Regions from separate parts of the Desulfobulbus oligotrophicus genome, predicted to be linked through region 2. Evidence: riboswitches for the same ligand, from Rfam matches in the RefSeq annotation. Region 2 holds a riboswitch; the other holds the start of a gene.

What was found. Region 2 has a riboswitch for cobalamin ahead of HP555_RS13335 (TonB-dependent receptor). Riboswitches for the same ligand answer to the same signal wherever they lie in the genome.
Positions count from the first base shown of each region.
Region 1: linked by a shared signal. The riboswitch ahead of HP555_RS08450 (hypothetical protein) and the one ahead of HP555_RS13335 (TonB-dependent receptor) in region 2 are both predicted to bind cobalamin.

Region 1 is NZ_CP054140.1:1,876,601-1,884,716, forward strand. Features, by position in the region: gene HP555_RS08435 (PqiB family protein) at 1-126, opposite strand, end outside; gene HP555_RS08440 (paraquat-inducible protein A) at 123-752, opposite strand; gene HP555_RS08445 (paraquat-inducible protein A) at 749-1,453, opposite strand; cobalamin riboswitch at 1,892-2,070, shown strand; gene HP555_RS08450 (hypothetical protein) at 2,474-2,824, shown strand; gene HP555_RS08455 (EFR1 family ferrodoxin) at 3,021-3,860, shown strand; gene HP555_RS14445 (hypothetical protein) at 4,042-4,404, shown strand; gene amrS (AmmeMemoRadiSam system radical SAM enzyme) at 4,535-5,548, shown strand; gene HP555_RS08470 (glycosyltransferase family 2 protein) at 5,645-6,517, shown strand; gene HP555_RS08475 (glycosyltransferase) at 6,528-7,754, shown strand; gene HP555_RS08480 (glycosyltransferase family 4 protein) at 7,776-8,116, opposite strand, start outside.
Region 2 is NZ_CP054140.1:2,930,550-2,938,665, reverse strand. Features, by position in the region: gene HP555_RS13340 (AAA family ATPase) at 1-1,782, shown strand, start outside; cobalamin riboswitch at 1,893-2,092, shown strand; gene HP555_RS13335 (TonB-dependent receptor) at 2,291-4,357, shown strand; gene HP555_RS13330 (type II TA system antitoxin MqsA family protein) at 4,715-5,242, opposite strand; partial or broken gene HP555_RS14415 (transposase) at 5,253-5,711, opposite strand; gene HP555_RS13315 (hypothetical protein) at 5,817-6,200, shown strand; gene HP555_RS13310 (AAA domain-containing protein) at 6,301-8,116, opposite strand, start outside.

The DNA of each region.
Region 1 (8,116 bases), 1.1 Mb from region 2:
CTTGAACGCCAGCCAGCCGCCGATGGCCAGGGCCACCAGTGGTACAATCCACACAAGGGAAAAACGGCGTTTGGCCGGAACAACGGGTGCGGCAATATGTTGTTCGATCGTTGAACGATCAGTCATACGTCCTCCTCAAGTACATCCCAGATCAGACGGGGATCAAAGCTGTTGGCGGCAAACATCGTCGTCACCACCACGGCAGCAAAGTAGATGGCGGCAGGCCCGGCCTCAATATCGGCTATGGCTCCCAGCTTGACCAGGGCCACCAGAATGGTGACCACGTAGATGTCCACCATGGACCAGCGGCCCACCAGCTCGGTTAAGCGGTAAAGACCGGTGCGGTCTCTGGGGCGCCACTGTGACCGAAAGCGGACAGTGAGCAGCAGAAAGATCAGAATACACAACTTGGCAAAGGGAACAAAGATGCTGGCAATAAAGATGACCGCTGCAATCTCCCAGGAACCGGTCTGCATAAAGTAGATCACGCCGCTGAGGATGGTGTCGGTCTGCTTGGTTCCCAGGGAGGTGGTAATGGTGATCGGCAGCAGGTTGGCCGGAATAAGCAGGATCATCGCTGCACAGATCAGGGCCCAGGTACGGGTCAGGCTGTTAGGTTTACGCCGGTGGAGACGGGCACCACAGCGAGGACAGTACGGAGAGTTGTCTGCCTGTTGAACCGAGACCAGTTGCCGGCAGTCGTGACAGCTGATCAATCCCACTTGCAGGGCGGTGGCGGTTTTGGTGTTCATCGGCGCTGGTCAAGACGATCCCACAACAGGACCGGGTCAAGGCTTGCAAAGGCGGCGGCCATGACAAAGATCAGGGCTGCAAAGGAAAAGACGGAAATCCCCAGGACAATGGTTGCCAGGTGATCGAGTTTTACCAGAGCCACCAGAATGCCCACCATAAAAACCTCCATCATTCCCCAGGGGGCAAGCTCCTGGACAATCCGATACAAGGAGCCTGCAGAGGGCGCCGGCCGTCCACCCAGCTGCAGTGGGACCAGAATATAGAGCAGCCCCAGCATCTGTACAAGCGGTATGAGTACGCAGGTGAGAAGAACCAGCACGGCAAGGCTGTGCATATCCTGTTTCCAGAGTTCATGGATACCGGACAACAGGATGGTCTCCTGCGCCAGACCGCTGCTCCGGATGGCCAGAAAGGGAAAACTGTTGGAGAGAATGAAGAGGATCAGAGCGGCTGTGATCCAGGCCAGTGAGCGTTCAACTGTTGCCGGTTTTTGACGGTGCAGCACCGCGCCGCACCGGGAGCAGAGCAGGGTGGTGATTGCATGTTCGGGCAGGTGGTGCAGCAGATCACAGTCATGGCAGGCGATAAGCCGGTTTGTGTTGAAACCGACAACTGCTTTGGTGTGCTGCTGTGCCGTTGCTATACCGTTTCTGCCGGATAAGGATGACAAGGTATGGTCTTGAGCGGATGTGTTGCGCATAAGATGCAGAAAGAAGTAAGGGATGCCGGATAAAGAGACCTCATTGGCCCCTCTGTTTTGGAAAGTGCCTTTGATGTCGGTTTTCCCGGGCGTATACAACAGGTTGGCAACGCATGGCTGATGGGGGTGGAGGTCTGTTCAGGGGTAGATGCCAATTTTTACATGGTACGATCTTGCTGATAAAGGGAGCGTAAGCAGTGGTTTATACCACTGTTCAGGGTTGATGTCACCTGTTCACATGTCCGGTGTTTTTATTGAACGTGGTGATACCCCGAGGCAGGGTGCTTGGGCTGCAGCAGCCGACCCGGGACAGACAGGCGGCATTTTTCAGACAGTTCACCATCCCGCAGACACCGGTGACCGGCGGGATTGTGTGGGCAGTGTGCTTTTTTTATGCTTGACAAGAAGGGGGTGAACCGCTTAGGTGTGCATGTAATTCAGTTGAATAGTTTTTCAGGTTCCGTAAGGATGAAAAGGGAACCCCGTGAGAATCGGGGACGGGCCCGCCGCTGTATTCGGGGACGAAGCTGCACAATGTCACTGGCCGTACGGTCGGGAAGACGCAGATAGTAGAGCGATCCGAAAGTCAGAAGACCTGCCTGAAAAGATGATAGTTGTTTTCTCTCTGGACAAGGGGAAACATCGGTACGTGGATAAACCAGGGCATCCCCGGATCAAGAGTCATTGATCCGGGGATTTTTTTTGTTCAACCCTGCTGTTGTACGGCTTGTCCCGGACCACCTCTTCCTGCTGTAAAATTGTACCTGTTGCCATGTTGCTCCGGGCGTTTTGTTTGCCGGCAGACGCCTTAGTTGTTGTACAGGAAGGAGGTCCGGGGCCGGTTTTTTGTACTCCGGCGTTTAAAGCGCGTCATCAGAGCATCTTTTCTCGATGCCGCCGTAGTTTTTTCAAAAGCGTTCACCCAAAAAGATCGAAGTATGGTATAGAGACAGTACAGGTAAGATAGCGGCAGGGAAAACTCCTGTATCCCCTCCTTGAACCTTGCACTGTGAAATCGCCATGAAAAAGACAACGATCTTTGTCCTTGTTTTCTGTATCCTGTCCATCTCCTTTAATCCGGTGTCTGCATGGAGCCGTCATCACTGCTGCAGTGGTGTTGCCCTGGGATGGGGGTTGACCGGACTCTTTCTCGGTTCAGCGCTCACAGCCCTGGCCTATCGTCCTCCACCACCTGTCTATCCACCGCCGGTTGCTGCTGCTCCGGTAACCACCTACGCGCCGGTTGTGCCGCCGGGCATGTGCCGGTGGGAACGGTATGTGCTTGATCACTACGGTCAGGTTCTGCTGAATCAATATGGGTATCCGATAAAGGAGTACACCATAGGTTCTTGTCAGTATCCGCCGTATTGACGGTATGTTCTGTCATTGGATGTACCTGCCTGTACATCGGACTGTTTGCAAGGTCAGAGACGTGTCACCGGGTTGGAAGGCATGCAGCGCGGTTGCGTTGCCGACAGACTGTTTATCCGGCAACAGATCTTTGTTGAACAGGCCGAACGTGTGCCAATCGTCATGTTCGGGATGACCCTAACAGGAGACTTGTTTTATGAACTACGCGCATCGTATTGTCTACTTCTCACCCGCCGGCACCACCCGCCTGGTGGCGGAAACCATCCAACAACGTTTACTTGAACAGCAGTGTCAGGTCGAGATGGCTGACCTCAGTGTGCAGGGTGCGGCCGCTGCCCGGTCTCTCCCCGATCTGTCCGATACACCTGTCTGTCTGTGGATCGGCTCACCTGTCTATTGCGATCATGCCATTCCTCTGGTCAGCCGCTGGATCGATGCCCTGACACCGAATCAAACCGGCCGTGCCGTTCCCTTTGTCACCTGGGGTGGTGTTGCCAGCGGTCTGGCCCTGCCTGAGATGGCTGCCCAGCTCGTTGAAAAACAGTATATCCCTGTGGCTGCGGCAAAAGTTCTGGCTGTACATGCCTCGATGTGGGGTGCGGTAGAACCACTGGCCCAGGGACGCCCGGACCAGGCAGACCTGGATCAGGTGCGGACACTGGTTGATGTGGTGGTGGAGCGACTTGCACAACAGGAACAAGTGGTGCTTGATCTGCAGAAGCTTGATTATCTTCCGCCGACCATGCGTGCTGAGGCACAGATCAAATCGTTGGCTGCAGCAAAGGCCTCCATGCCGCCGCTGGCTGCAGACGAGCAACTCTGCACAAGCTGCGGGATCTGCGCTGAGGTGTGCCCGACCGGGGCCATTGTCGTAGATCCGTATCCGATCATCAGTGAGGCCTGTGTGGTGTGTCAGCAATGTGTGCAGGCGTGTCCGGAGGGAGCGTTTCCTTCAAATCCCGAGGCCATGGCCGCCCGTATCAGGGAGATGGCCGCCCGCAGCCAGGAGGAACAGGCAACAGTCTTGCTGTATTGAGCAGCAGCCGATGGCAGCGAAAGATGATCGGAGCTGGTTTGCCTGCAGCTGCCTGTTCTTTATGACCCTGTCCGCCGGAAATCGTACGTTTAACTGTACAGCTTTTTTTACGAGCGCTCGTTGATGACCGGGCTCGACATGATGCTCCACGACAAGAATTTCTTTCAACAGGAGGATGACCATGGTCAAGATACAGTCCTTTACAAAGATTGAAAATGAACTGCTGCCCAAATTCAGAAAACAGCTCAACGAGGCCGAATCAACCGAGGACGTAAGAAAATTCTTTGTGTACTGTGTTCATGAGCTCTGCAACGAGGCCCTGGATAGACAGGTGTCGCTGCAGTTTGAAGATATCAGCCTGCAGCCGGAAGGCGAACAGCCGTTTCAGGTTGCTGATCACCTGCTTGCCAATGCAGCCTTTGCCGAGGTCTGGCAAAGTTCCGACCTCTCCCATATCATCGGCCGATTTGCAGAACAGGCCGTTGGCCGTTATCGGCGTCTTGAGAAAAATCCGGCCAAGACAGAGGCTAAAATACGCATGTAGCGGTCTCTGCTCTCTGAAGAGAATGCCTTGGTTCAGGCAGGTGGTGCCTGAAGGTCCGGCAGAATAAAAGAGAAACAGTCGTCACTGTACAGTGCGCGACCTGGCCCGAATGCCGACAAGGGAGGGGAGTATGCATGAAGCATTGTTTTACAGACAGTCTCCAGACGGCAGAGTCGTCTGTGAACTGTGTCATCACCGCTGTCGGATAAGCGAAGGCAAACGCGGCATCTGCGGTGTGCGTGAGCACCGGAACGGCCGACTGTACTCCCTTGTCTACGGTAGGCTGGTTTCAGAAAACATCGATCCCATCGAAAAAAAACCGCTCTTTCATGTTGTCCCCGGCAGCCGATCCTATTCCATTGCCACGGTGGGGTGTAACTTTCAATGCCTGCACTGCCAGAACTATCAGATCTCCCAGTACCCGCACCTCTGCTCAGGCGAAATCACCGGTGCACGCAGAACACCGCAGGATGTGGTGGATGCGGCACAGCGCAGCGGTTGTGCCGGCATCAGCTACACCTATGTGGAGCCGACAATTTTTTATGAGTTTGCCTACGATTGCGCCAAGCTGGCAAAGGAAAGGGGCCTGAAAAATGTGTTTGTCAGTAACGGTTATATGACCGGTGAGGTGGTGCAGCATCTGGCACCGGTGCTCGACGGCATTAACATCGATCTCAAGGCATTTACCACCGAATTTTATCAGGAAGTCTGTAAGGCCAGGCTTGAACCGGTTGTCGAAAATATCCGTCTGTTTCACAGCCTGGGTGTGCTGGTTGAGGTGACCACGCTGCTTATTCCGGGCTTAAACGACAGTGAACAGGAGGTGCGAAACATCGCCCGTTTTCTTCAGGATGTTTCTGCAGATATCCCCTGGCATGTCAGCGGCTTTTATCCTACTTACAAGATGCAGGACCGGCCGGCCACACCGGCGGCAACCATTGCCAGGGCCTGTGCCATCGGCAGGGAAGAGGGGTTGCACTTTGTCTATGCAGGCAATGTGGGTGGAGCCGGAGGAATGGATACCCACTGTCCCGGCTGCGGGGCGCTGCTTGTGCAGCGGGTTGGTTTTGGCGGTCAGGTAAAGGGCATGCATGATGGTGCGTGCAGTGCATGCGGCCTCCCCATTGTGGGCATCTGGTCATAACCAACTCTTTTTCCTGGAGTTCTTGTTATAATCCCTTTGTTTTTTGCCTGGTTTCTGCTCTAATTCATCCCAGAAGAGAATTTCAGCCTGGGGAGAATGACTGTGGCGGATACCAAAAAATACGAGGTGACCATCCTTTTGCCCGCCTTTAATGAGGAGGGGGTGATCGGCACCACGATACAACGCATTCGTGAGTTGTATCCGGAGTATGAGATCCTGGTGGTGGACGACGGCTCCACTGATCAGACCATGGCAGAGGCCATGGCTGCCGGAGCCAATGTCTGGCCCCATCCCTACAATATCGGTAACGGTGCGGCCATTAAATCCGGGCTGCGCTGCGCCCGGGGCGAGTGGGTGGTGATGATGGATGCCGACGGTCAGCACCAGCCCGAAGATATTGCCCGGTTGCTTGCACATCGCGACAGGTTTGACATGGTGGTGGGGGCGCGGACCAGACAGTCGGAAACCAGGGCACATCGCGACCTGGCCAACTGGCTGTACAACAAGTTTGCCTCCTATGTTACCAAGTTCAAGATCGAGGACCTTACCTCCGGTTTTCGCCTGGTCCGGGTTTCCGTGGCCAAACAATTTCTCTACCTGTTGCCCAACACCTTTTCCTACCCATCCACCTTAACCATGGCCTATCTGCGAAGCGGCCGCAGCGTCAAGTACATCCCCATTCAAACCAGGGCACGGGTCGGTAAAAGCAAAATCAAACTCCTGCGGGACGGTACCCGGTTTTTCCTTATCATCACTAAAATAGCCACCCTGTTTTCACCGTTTCGCGTGTTCCTACCCATCAGTTTCAGCCTGTTCACCACCGGGGTCTGCTACTATGCCTACACCTTTTTCACCCAGGGCCGGTTCACCAATATGTCGGCACTGCTGTTCAACACTTCGGTCATTATCTTTATGATCGGTCTGGTGGCCGAGCAGGTCAGTCAGATGCGCTACGATCGGACAGAGTAGTCACATCCTGATGAAGCCAAAGCTGCTGGTTGTTACCTCAACCTTTCCTCGCTGGCTGAATGACACAGACCCTCCATTTGTGTATGAACTGTCCAGAAGATTGGTCCGCTCGTTTGATGTAACCGTACATACACCGTGCTATCATGGTGCATTGGCCTCTGAGTGGATGGATGGAGTACACATCCACCGTTTCCGTTATTTTTTTTCTCCATTTGAACGGTTAGCAGGAGGGCAGGGGATTGTTCCGAAAATACGACGAAACAAACTCTATTTTTTGCTTCTTCCTTTTTTTCTTGCTGCGCAATTATTTTCGCTGATTTTTTTAATCAACAAAATCCGGCCAGATGTGATTCATGCGCACTGGCTGATACCACAAGGGTTTTGGGCGGTATTGGTTGGAAAATTTTTTAACATTCCAGTTGTTATAACTGCTCATGGTGCGGATGTCTTCGGTCTGAGAGCACCTGTTTTTTTACAGTTCAAAAAATGGGTGATGAAAAATGCTGATCGAATAGTAACGGTCAGTTCACCACTGGCCGATGTGTTGCGTGCCGATACAAAGAGTCATCGACAACCGGATATTATTCCCATGGGTGTGGATTCGTCACTGTTTTCGCCGGAGAAAAAGAGCCATGCTATTAAAAAACAGTACGGTATTGATGGCCCGTTTCTTCTTTTTGTTGGTCGTTTGACAGAGAAAAAAGGTGTTCGTTATCTTATTGATGCAATGTCTTTTGTTATTAAGGAATTTCCAAGCACAAGGCTGTTAATCGTCGGTCATGGAGAGTTGGAGCAAGAGTTGCGTGATCAGGTAAAAGCCCGTGGTCTTGAAAAGGTTGTCTTATTTGCAGGAGGAGTAGCCAACACTCAACTTCCAGCTTACTACGCAACCGCTGATATCTTTATCGGCCCTTCTGTGCAGGTGAAAGGCGGTGACACTGAAGGCTTTGGACTTACCTTTGTTGAAGCAGCAATGAGCGGTTGCCTGGTAATTGGAACCAAAGTAGGCGGGATTGAGGATATCATTCGTGACGATCAAAATGGTTTTCTTGTGAAACCTGGCGATGTATGTCTGTTGGCTGAAAAAATTATTACTGTTATTTCCGGATTAGAAAATTTTGAAGAAATGCGAGGAAAGGTCAGGCAGTTGATGACTGTAAAATATGACTGGAACGTCATTAGTGAGCAGTATTCTGATTTAATTAAGACGACAATCTATCCCAGCAAACCCAAATAATTTTCCCTCCAGAAGCCTATTTCAGCCTGTTGTCAGAAGTCGCTCAAAAAGTTCGATATACTGATTTACCATCTGCTCAAGAGTAAACGTTTTTTCTATCTTATTCCGGTTGTATTCTCCCATCTCCCGGCGTTGCAAAGGGTTGTCCGCCAGTAGCTGAATCTTCTGGGCAAAAGACGTCACATCTCCTATCCGGCATAAGAATCCACCTTTACCCTCATCGATCAGCTCCGGCAAGGATGAGCAATCGGTGGCCACGACCGGTAATCCGCAGGCCATAGCCTCGGCAGCTGCAAGGCCAAAGCCTTCCCTCACTGTTGGGAAGAGCAGGATATCAGCTGATTGATATACAGCCGGCATAG
Region 2 (8,116 bases):
ATGTTGGGAGATCGACAGCTGCGTGAATATCGTACTGAAAAGGATGGCCTGCTTCGCGAGATGGCCTATGTGGCACGGATAAGCGAGCTTGAAGAGTACCGGGCCAGGTTGGAAGATGGCAGAGCCTGCCCGTTGTGCGGTGCGCTGGAACATCCGTTTGCCAAGGGGAATGTTCCAGCTGTTCATGAGCTTGAAGAGCAGATTACAGCGTTGACCCGGCTGATCAATAAGGCTGAGGATCAGGAGACTGTCATCAGAAAACTTGAAAAAGCTGAAGGTCTGGCTCGGGAGAGGTTGGCAGAAGCTGAAAAGCTTGAGTCAGCAGCTGTCCATGCGCAAAAGACCGCTGCAACAACATGTGCCGTGGCAAAGGAGAGCCTGGAAAAACTCTGTACTGCTGTTGCCGCATCCCGACAGATTGTGGCGGGTAAACTGCAGCCGCTGGGTATCCCTGATATCGGTCAATACGACGTTGCAACACTTGTGGAGATACTTCGGGCACGGCTGCATGCCTGGCTGGATAAGGTGAAACAAAAAGATAAACTCGCAAGGCTGCTTGTCGATAGCACTGGTGCAATCAAGCAGTTAGATGCAATTGTTGAAGCTCAGGATGCAGCCCTGATTGAAAAAACAAAGCGTCTGGAGGTATTAAAGACAGCATTGACCAGCAGCAGTGATGAGCGCAAAGCACTGTACGGCACGACAGATCCTGATGCTGAGGAAAGGCGTCTCAGCAGGGGTGTGGCTGATGCTGAAAGAGCTGAGAAGCTGGCCAGGGAGCGATACAGTGCGGTGCAGCAGCAGCAAACGGCTGTACTGGCACATATTGAATCTTTGCAAAAAAACATCAACCAGCGTGGGGGGGAGCTGCACAAACACGAAGTGGAATTTCTTGCTGAGCTCCGATCTGCAGGTTTTACCCATGAAGCGCAGGTTGTCGAGGCAATGCTTCCTGCTGTCAGGCGGGCGGAACTGTCTGCACAGGCAAAGAAGCTCGACGATCGACAGACCGACCTCAACGCCCGGCAGGAGGACCGGGAAAAGCGATTAGCCAGGGAGATGAGTCGACAGGTAACTGATAAATCTTTGCAGGAACTTGAGCTGCAACGTACACGCTGTGAAGCATTGCTCAAAGAGTCGCGAGATGCCATTGCCGGTCTTGAACACAGGTTGAAAGAGCATGCCGTTGCAAAGGAGCGGATACAGGAGAGGCGGGCAATGATAGCGGCCCAGAAAAAAGACTGTCGCCGGTGGGAGAACCTGCACGAGTTAATCGGTTCGGCTGACGGGAAAAAATATCGGAACTTTGCCCAAGGGCTGACCTTTGACATCATGATCGGATACGCCAACAGGCAACTGCAGAAAATGAGCGATCGCTACCTGCTGATTCGCAATGAAAAACAACCGCTTGATCTTGATGTGATCGATACCTATCAGGCAAGCGAGGTCCGGTCCACCAGAAATCTTTCCGGTGGCGAGAGTTTTATCGTCAGCCTGGCGCTCGCACTGGGCCTGTCTCAGATGGCCGGCAAAAATGTCCGGGTGGATTCACTGTTTCTGGATGAAGGGTTCGGCACCCTGGATGAAGAGGTTTTGGATACGGCGCTGGAGGCTCTTTCGGGCCTGCAGCAGGACGGTAAACTGATCGGTGTCATATCGCATGTTGCCGCCCTCAAAGACCGGATCAGTACGCAGATACAGATCTCTCCCCGAACCGGTGGGCAAAGTCAGATACAAGGTCCCGGCTGTCAGCGGATCGCATCGGGTTCTGTGGGGTCTTGAGAAGAGTCGGGGGGGGGAACGTGGTAAGGAAATTTGTATGCAGTTTTTACGGTTTATCCGTGTGTTGTATTGTGTAAACCGGGCTTGACAATCCCGGTGTTTTACTTTAATGGTCTGCTGTATCTTCAGGTGCTTGTGTAGCCTAACAAGGGAACCCCGTGCAATTCGGGGACGAGCCCATCGCTGTAAATCCTCTCGTCGCTCTTTGGTGCGACGCGTTTTCGCCTTTGCGTGTCACTGTCCTGTATCAGGATGGGAAGGCCGCGAAAACGGGACAAGTCAGAAGACCTGCCTGAAGTTTTTTCCGTAGATTGCTTTGGACGAGCGTCTTGCGGGTATAATTTTCAGGATAACAGGGCGTCCTGGGTCGATTTCGACTCAGGACGCCTTTTTTATTTGTGATACAGAGATGTTGCGGAGCCGAGGCTGCAAGATAAGGGGCTTGCAGAACATATCAACGCCGACAGCCTGTGTCGGCAAAAGGACAACAAAGGGAGGGAGGAGTTGTATGAAACAAAAACTGGGTGTATCGATGCTGGTTCTGGTACCACTGTCACTGTCGACCATGTCCTGGGGACAGGACTCCGTTGTTTTAGACACAATGGTCGTCACTGCCGACTCAACGGAAGCAACCAAACGGGAGGTGACGTCCAACATTGTTGTTTTTACTGAACAGGAGATCAGGAACTCCACAGCAAAAGATGTGGGCGAGTTTTTAAGTAAAAAAGGCTTTCAGACCTATACGACCAGCGGTAACGGCGCCGGCGGCAGTGCTCTGTATATCCGGGGTATCGGCAACTCCTCCATGAGCAATGAACTGGAGGGGGCAACGCTCATTCTACTGAACGGGCACCGCACCGGCACCAGTTTTCTGAACCTGAAAGATCTGGGCAATGTGGAGCGCATTGAACTGATCAGAGGGCCTGCAGCCGTGCAATACGGCACTTCAGCCATTGGCGGCGTGGTGAACATCATCACCAAGCGTGGTGAGGAGGGTTTTACCACCAGTGCAGAGCTTGGAATCGGCAGCTATGGCCGTTTTGATCAGCAGGTGGCGTTGTCCGGCGGGAAGGGTGGCTTTGATTTTTCCGGTGCACTGACACACAGTAGAATTGGTGATTACGAAACCGGATTCGGAGAAAAATGGCGGCACACCAGTGTTGACGGCCGCACCGGGGTGGACCTGGACGCCGGCTACACGTTTTTAGAAAACCACCGGGTAGGCGCCCATCTCAACTACTTCAAGCTTGATGACGGACAGGTCCCTTTTAGCGGTTGGCCGGATTCCTCACTGTATCCGGACTCGTTTGGCAGTTCTGATGAGACCGCATCCAATACCACTTTGAGTTATGCAGGTGCGACCAAAGATAAAACACTCAGTTGGGCGGCTGACTATACATTTGGCAAACATGAGAGCCGACGCCTGAATTACACTGATCGCAACCTTCCCTGGTCAACTGTACACTATCCTGTGTCTGATGGCTGGAGTAACGGTGATACCGATCTGCAGCAGGGACAGGCCCGCGTGACATATGACAGAGAGCTTGTCACACTGACCGCCGGGTTTGATTACATCAGGTATGATCTGGACACATCCTCGGACTATGGCTACGGTTCTTCCCGTACCAGTGCAAAATCCACTGATTACGCCGGGTATCTGCTGGGTAAGCTGCGCCTTTTTGATGAGAAGGTTATCCTGTCTGCCGGTGGTCGCTATGACTCGTACAAGAATACCGACAAGGTCGCCGGTATCCGGTCCTCTGACACAAATTTTGCCCCTTCGCTGGGTGTGGCCTGGTTGCCGATGGATATCCTCAAGCTGCGAGCGAACTATGCTGAAGGTTTCCACATGCCCACACCGCGCCAGATGGCGGGTGACTCGTATAACTATTTTCCCAATGCCGATTTAAATCCGGAAAAGAGTCAGAGTTTTGAAGTGGGGGCTGATCTGGCCTGGAAGTTTGTCGATGCGGAGTTAACCTACTTTCATACCGATTATAAAGACAAGATCGTATCCCGTTCCGTCAGGCCTTATGGAGAATATCCCAATACAGTTTTTGAAAACCTGACAGGTAAAGCTGTGTATGCCGGTCTTGAGTTCGGTTTGGGCGTTGACGTTGGCAAGGCTTTTGATCAGGAGTTTTCGCTGCGACCCTACGGCAACCTGACCGTGATGACCCAGCGGAAAAACGAGGACCACCGTCCGGACTTTATGGTGGCTCAAGATCCGGACACCCTGCCGTACGTCCCCAAGGTGACCGCATCCTATGGCCTGTCTTTCAGTCACCATGGTGTTGATTTGTCGGCAACGCTGAACGCCTCGTATATCGGCAAAGCCTACTCTAAAGACTGGAACTATTACTCAGGCAGTCCGACCTATGGTGAGTATCGAAAGTTCGGTGATTTCACGGTTGTTGATCTGAGTGTACAAAAAGGACTGCTGGATATTGAGGGGAAGGGGCGGCTGGAGCTGCGGGCCGAGGTGAACAACATCTTTGACAAAGACTATGCCTATACCATGGATTATCCCATGCCTGGCCGTAACTTTTATGTGGGCTTGAGGTATACGTATTGATTATTGCTCATCGGTCTGCTCGGGACGGCTGGACAGCCGTCCCGAGCAGCAGAACGTATCTCTATGCTTTTTGTTTGATCGTTGGTGAGGGCATCGTCTGTGGAATGTTTAAAAGTAGGGTGCCTTTCGATGATTAATCATGATCAGGTGACGACCGGGACAGAACCAATAAACTCTGACGGTGTTTTTAGTGTACGCTAAGCAGACAAACCTGTCATTAGGGTGCAGGGCTGTCCTGTTTATGCGACTGTTGGTTTGCAGGTCTTTTTTGTGCCTGACTTAAAGACTTTTTTATATTTATAAATCAAACGGTTGTTTGAAGTACCTGGTTTGTACAACCTTAGAAGTGGGACCGGGTCAGGACACCCCACTGGCGGTAACATCTCCAAGCAGCCATTCTTGCGGGTTGAGGATAATCTGACTGGGCTGCTCAATCTCTTTCCGCTTGGAAGAAAGGTTTTTGAAAAGATTGACTGTCAGCGCGTCGTTACAGTCGCTTCTCTCTGCCGTGCATGCCATATATACCATGCGAAGCAGCCTGTCATAAGGATCACTGATCGTCTTTTTTCCGTTTTCCCACCGAGAATAAACAGAGGGGTTTACTCCCAATATCTTGGCCATATCTTTTGCCTTGAGATGCATGTTCTTGCGAAGGAATATAATTTCTTCGGGTTTGAGCAAGGCCTTTTTGTTGGCGCAGATATCTTTTCCTATCACCTTGTGAAGATCCTGGATTTTCGGGAGAGCCGCAAAAGTTTCACCACAGCTGGTACACTGGTACTGGGTGATACCATAAAGGACAACATCCAGACCGCTTTCCGTATATTCGTATGGCTTGTCCTTGATGACCTCAACAGGGCCATTGCACAGTGCGCAAATTTTCATTTTTTTCCTCCTAAGAAAGAACCGTCACACGAACAATTGCGTTTCTATGAATGATAGCAGTGACAGCACTTCCGTCAGTACCGTCCAGATCTGGGCCAGTTATTGTATATCTCCAGTTGCCGGCACTGTTCACGAACTGCTTACCTGTAATGGTTCCATACAAAAGAATATATTCAACATCATGCAGGGTGTAACCCCGCTCTTTCATCCTTTCTTTTGCATGTCTGGAGACAATGAACTCACCATCCATGGACAGAATTTCTTTGATCAGGGTATGGACATTTTCCTTTTCCAGCTCTTTCATGCGAGCCATCATGGATGCATCCATACCGCCGAACTTGGCCCGTCATTTGTCAAAAGGCGTACTACTTATGGCGTGCTCGCGGCAAAGTTCGGGAACGGGTATCCCATTCTCGGACTGCTTTAAAATCGCCAAAATTTGACTATCCATGAATCCTGACTTTTTCATCATAAAATCCCCATCTTGCTTATTCTCGGAAATTCTACTCTGAAATGATCCTTTTTCTGGGGGGATTACCAACCGACCATACATCTGGGGCCGAGCATCGCGGCGATGGAACGGAAAGGAATCCGTACGAAGCGCGGCAACCAGAATATCCAACCCCAGTCTCCGGCTCCAATGGCTGCTCCGACAAAAGACGAAAGCCGGACCGCCCTGCCGGCGATTGCCAAGCTGGAATCACACAAAACAGACAACCATTATCTGGAGCAAATCAAGCCCAACATGGAATACTTTGCCGAGTCGGACGACAAGGCCGAGGCCTTTGCGTTCTGCCGGGAGCGAATGGAAGCCGATATGACCATGGAATCGCCGCGTCGAAAAAAAAATGAGCCGAGAACTTTCCGAAAGGCTCTGGCGTTTCGGCGGCACAGACACACAGTAAATTGCTCTACACCAAGAGGCCTTGAACCATATCTACCTTGCCCTGGGTCGTGAACAGGTCTTTGCGGAAGTAGTCAGGGGGATTGATATGGCTTTGGAGTACAACTGAGGGCTCGACCGATGAAAAATCGAACACTCAAAGTCATTGGGCCATTCATGGGGTGGACTGCGCCAAAACATCGTTCAATTTGGCGTAGAGTAGTTCGCGCTCGCCACTGCCATCTGTCTTGAAACGAATGAGCGGCAAGCCGTATTTTTCAAAGATCCCATTTTTCAACTTGTCCCGCTCAGCCTGACGCGAACCATCCTTGTGGAAGGCCACCCCGTCAACCTCGATCGCAAGCAAGGGGACTTTACCGAGTTTATCAAAGATAAGAAAATCGACATGAGTCAATATATTTCCAGCGTAGCGCTTTTCGTCTTCGGTGAGTTTTTCTATATCTCGAATTATCATTTTCAGAGGAACGTGCTCCGCCACACTCAGTTTCGTAAAGCGTTCATTCTCAAGCAGTTCGCAGATCATAATATACATTAAATTTTCACTGTCATATTCTGAAATTCTTCTTCGCTTCTTTAAAATTCTATTCCGCTCACTGCGATAACTGTCATATAGATAATCAAATACAGAATATGTCGAGCTATGAACGATCTCCATGTTGTTGTACTTGATATAGCGCACAAGATCGCCAATATTCGTATCATGCGCATCATCCCCTCTGTTCATCACGACAATAAGCTGTTTAACGGCACGTGAAACAGCAACATTCAGGCGGTTGGCGTTGTCTGCAAAGTCTGAAATTTTGTTGTCAACGGTTGAGAGGATTATCACATCCCTCTCGCGCCCTTGAAACTTGTCAACCGTGTCTGCCTGTATGGAAGTGTTACGAAAAGCCTCTTGCAGCGCATTGGTTTGATTGCGGTACGGCGTGACAATACCGAGTGAAATGGTGCTGTCGTCAAGGCATTGTTGGGGAATGACTTCATTTTTTATAATGTCAATTTGCCGCTGATTAACGCGTTCTCTGGCATGATTGCCCGGAGGAGTTTTGTATACGATGAGCGGCCGACGTTCAGATGTAGGCTCTGTAAGAATAATAAGCTGATTATTATAAAATTTTTGGTTGCAGAATTCTATAATTTGGGGGTGACATCTGTAATGCTCACGCAATAATGTTCGAGGCACTCGTGGGAATAACTCTGACACCGCCGCCAGCAAACTATGATTTTTGTACCGATATGCTTCAGGCAGATTAAATTCAGAAAATACTGAATCGGTGCGACGCGCCAAAGCTGAATCAACAACATTAGGGAGTTGCTTCAAATCTCCTACTACAATAATTTTTTTAGCGCATGAAAGAGCAAGTGCGCCCGTGGCAAGATCAACTTGAGAGGCTTCATCTATGATGACGTAATCGTACATTACCTTGTGGGAAAGACTACTGCGAAGAGAGTATGTGGTTGCAAGTATGACCGGGTACTCGCCAATAAAATCCTTCGGGTGTTTCCATAAATCGTTAAGGGCGAATATTGTCCTGGCGGTACGTGCATATTTCTCGGCAAGACGGCTGCGAAATAGTTTCATCGACAGGTCGGAACATTCGCTCATTTTTTCATCAAAATCAAATTCTTCAAGTTTCTTATCCAGCTGTGACATTGAACGCTCAAGTTCATCAATTTTTGCCACGTACCAACGCCTTTGACACAAGGCAACCATTACTTCAGGGGGTTCTGAATAGAATAACTTGTTTGCGACACCCCTTCGAAATCGATTCACAATTCGGGTAAACAATCCAGGAGGCCTACCACGTTCAGCATATTTTTCACATTCAAGCCATAATTCAAGTGCAATATCTGAGCTGGTCGGCCTTAGGTACCGCGATATAAATTCATCGTTGTAGGTTGCATATTCGCAAAAACGTTTATACTCAAGCTCCAGCGATCTGTTCTGCTGCCTGATCTGTGACAATTTA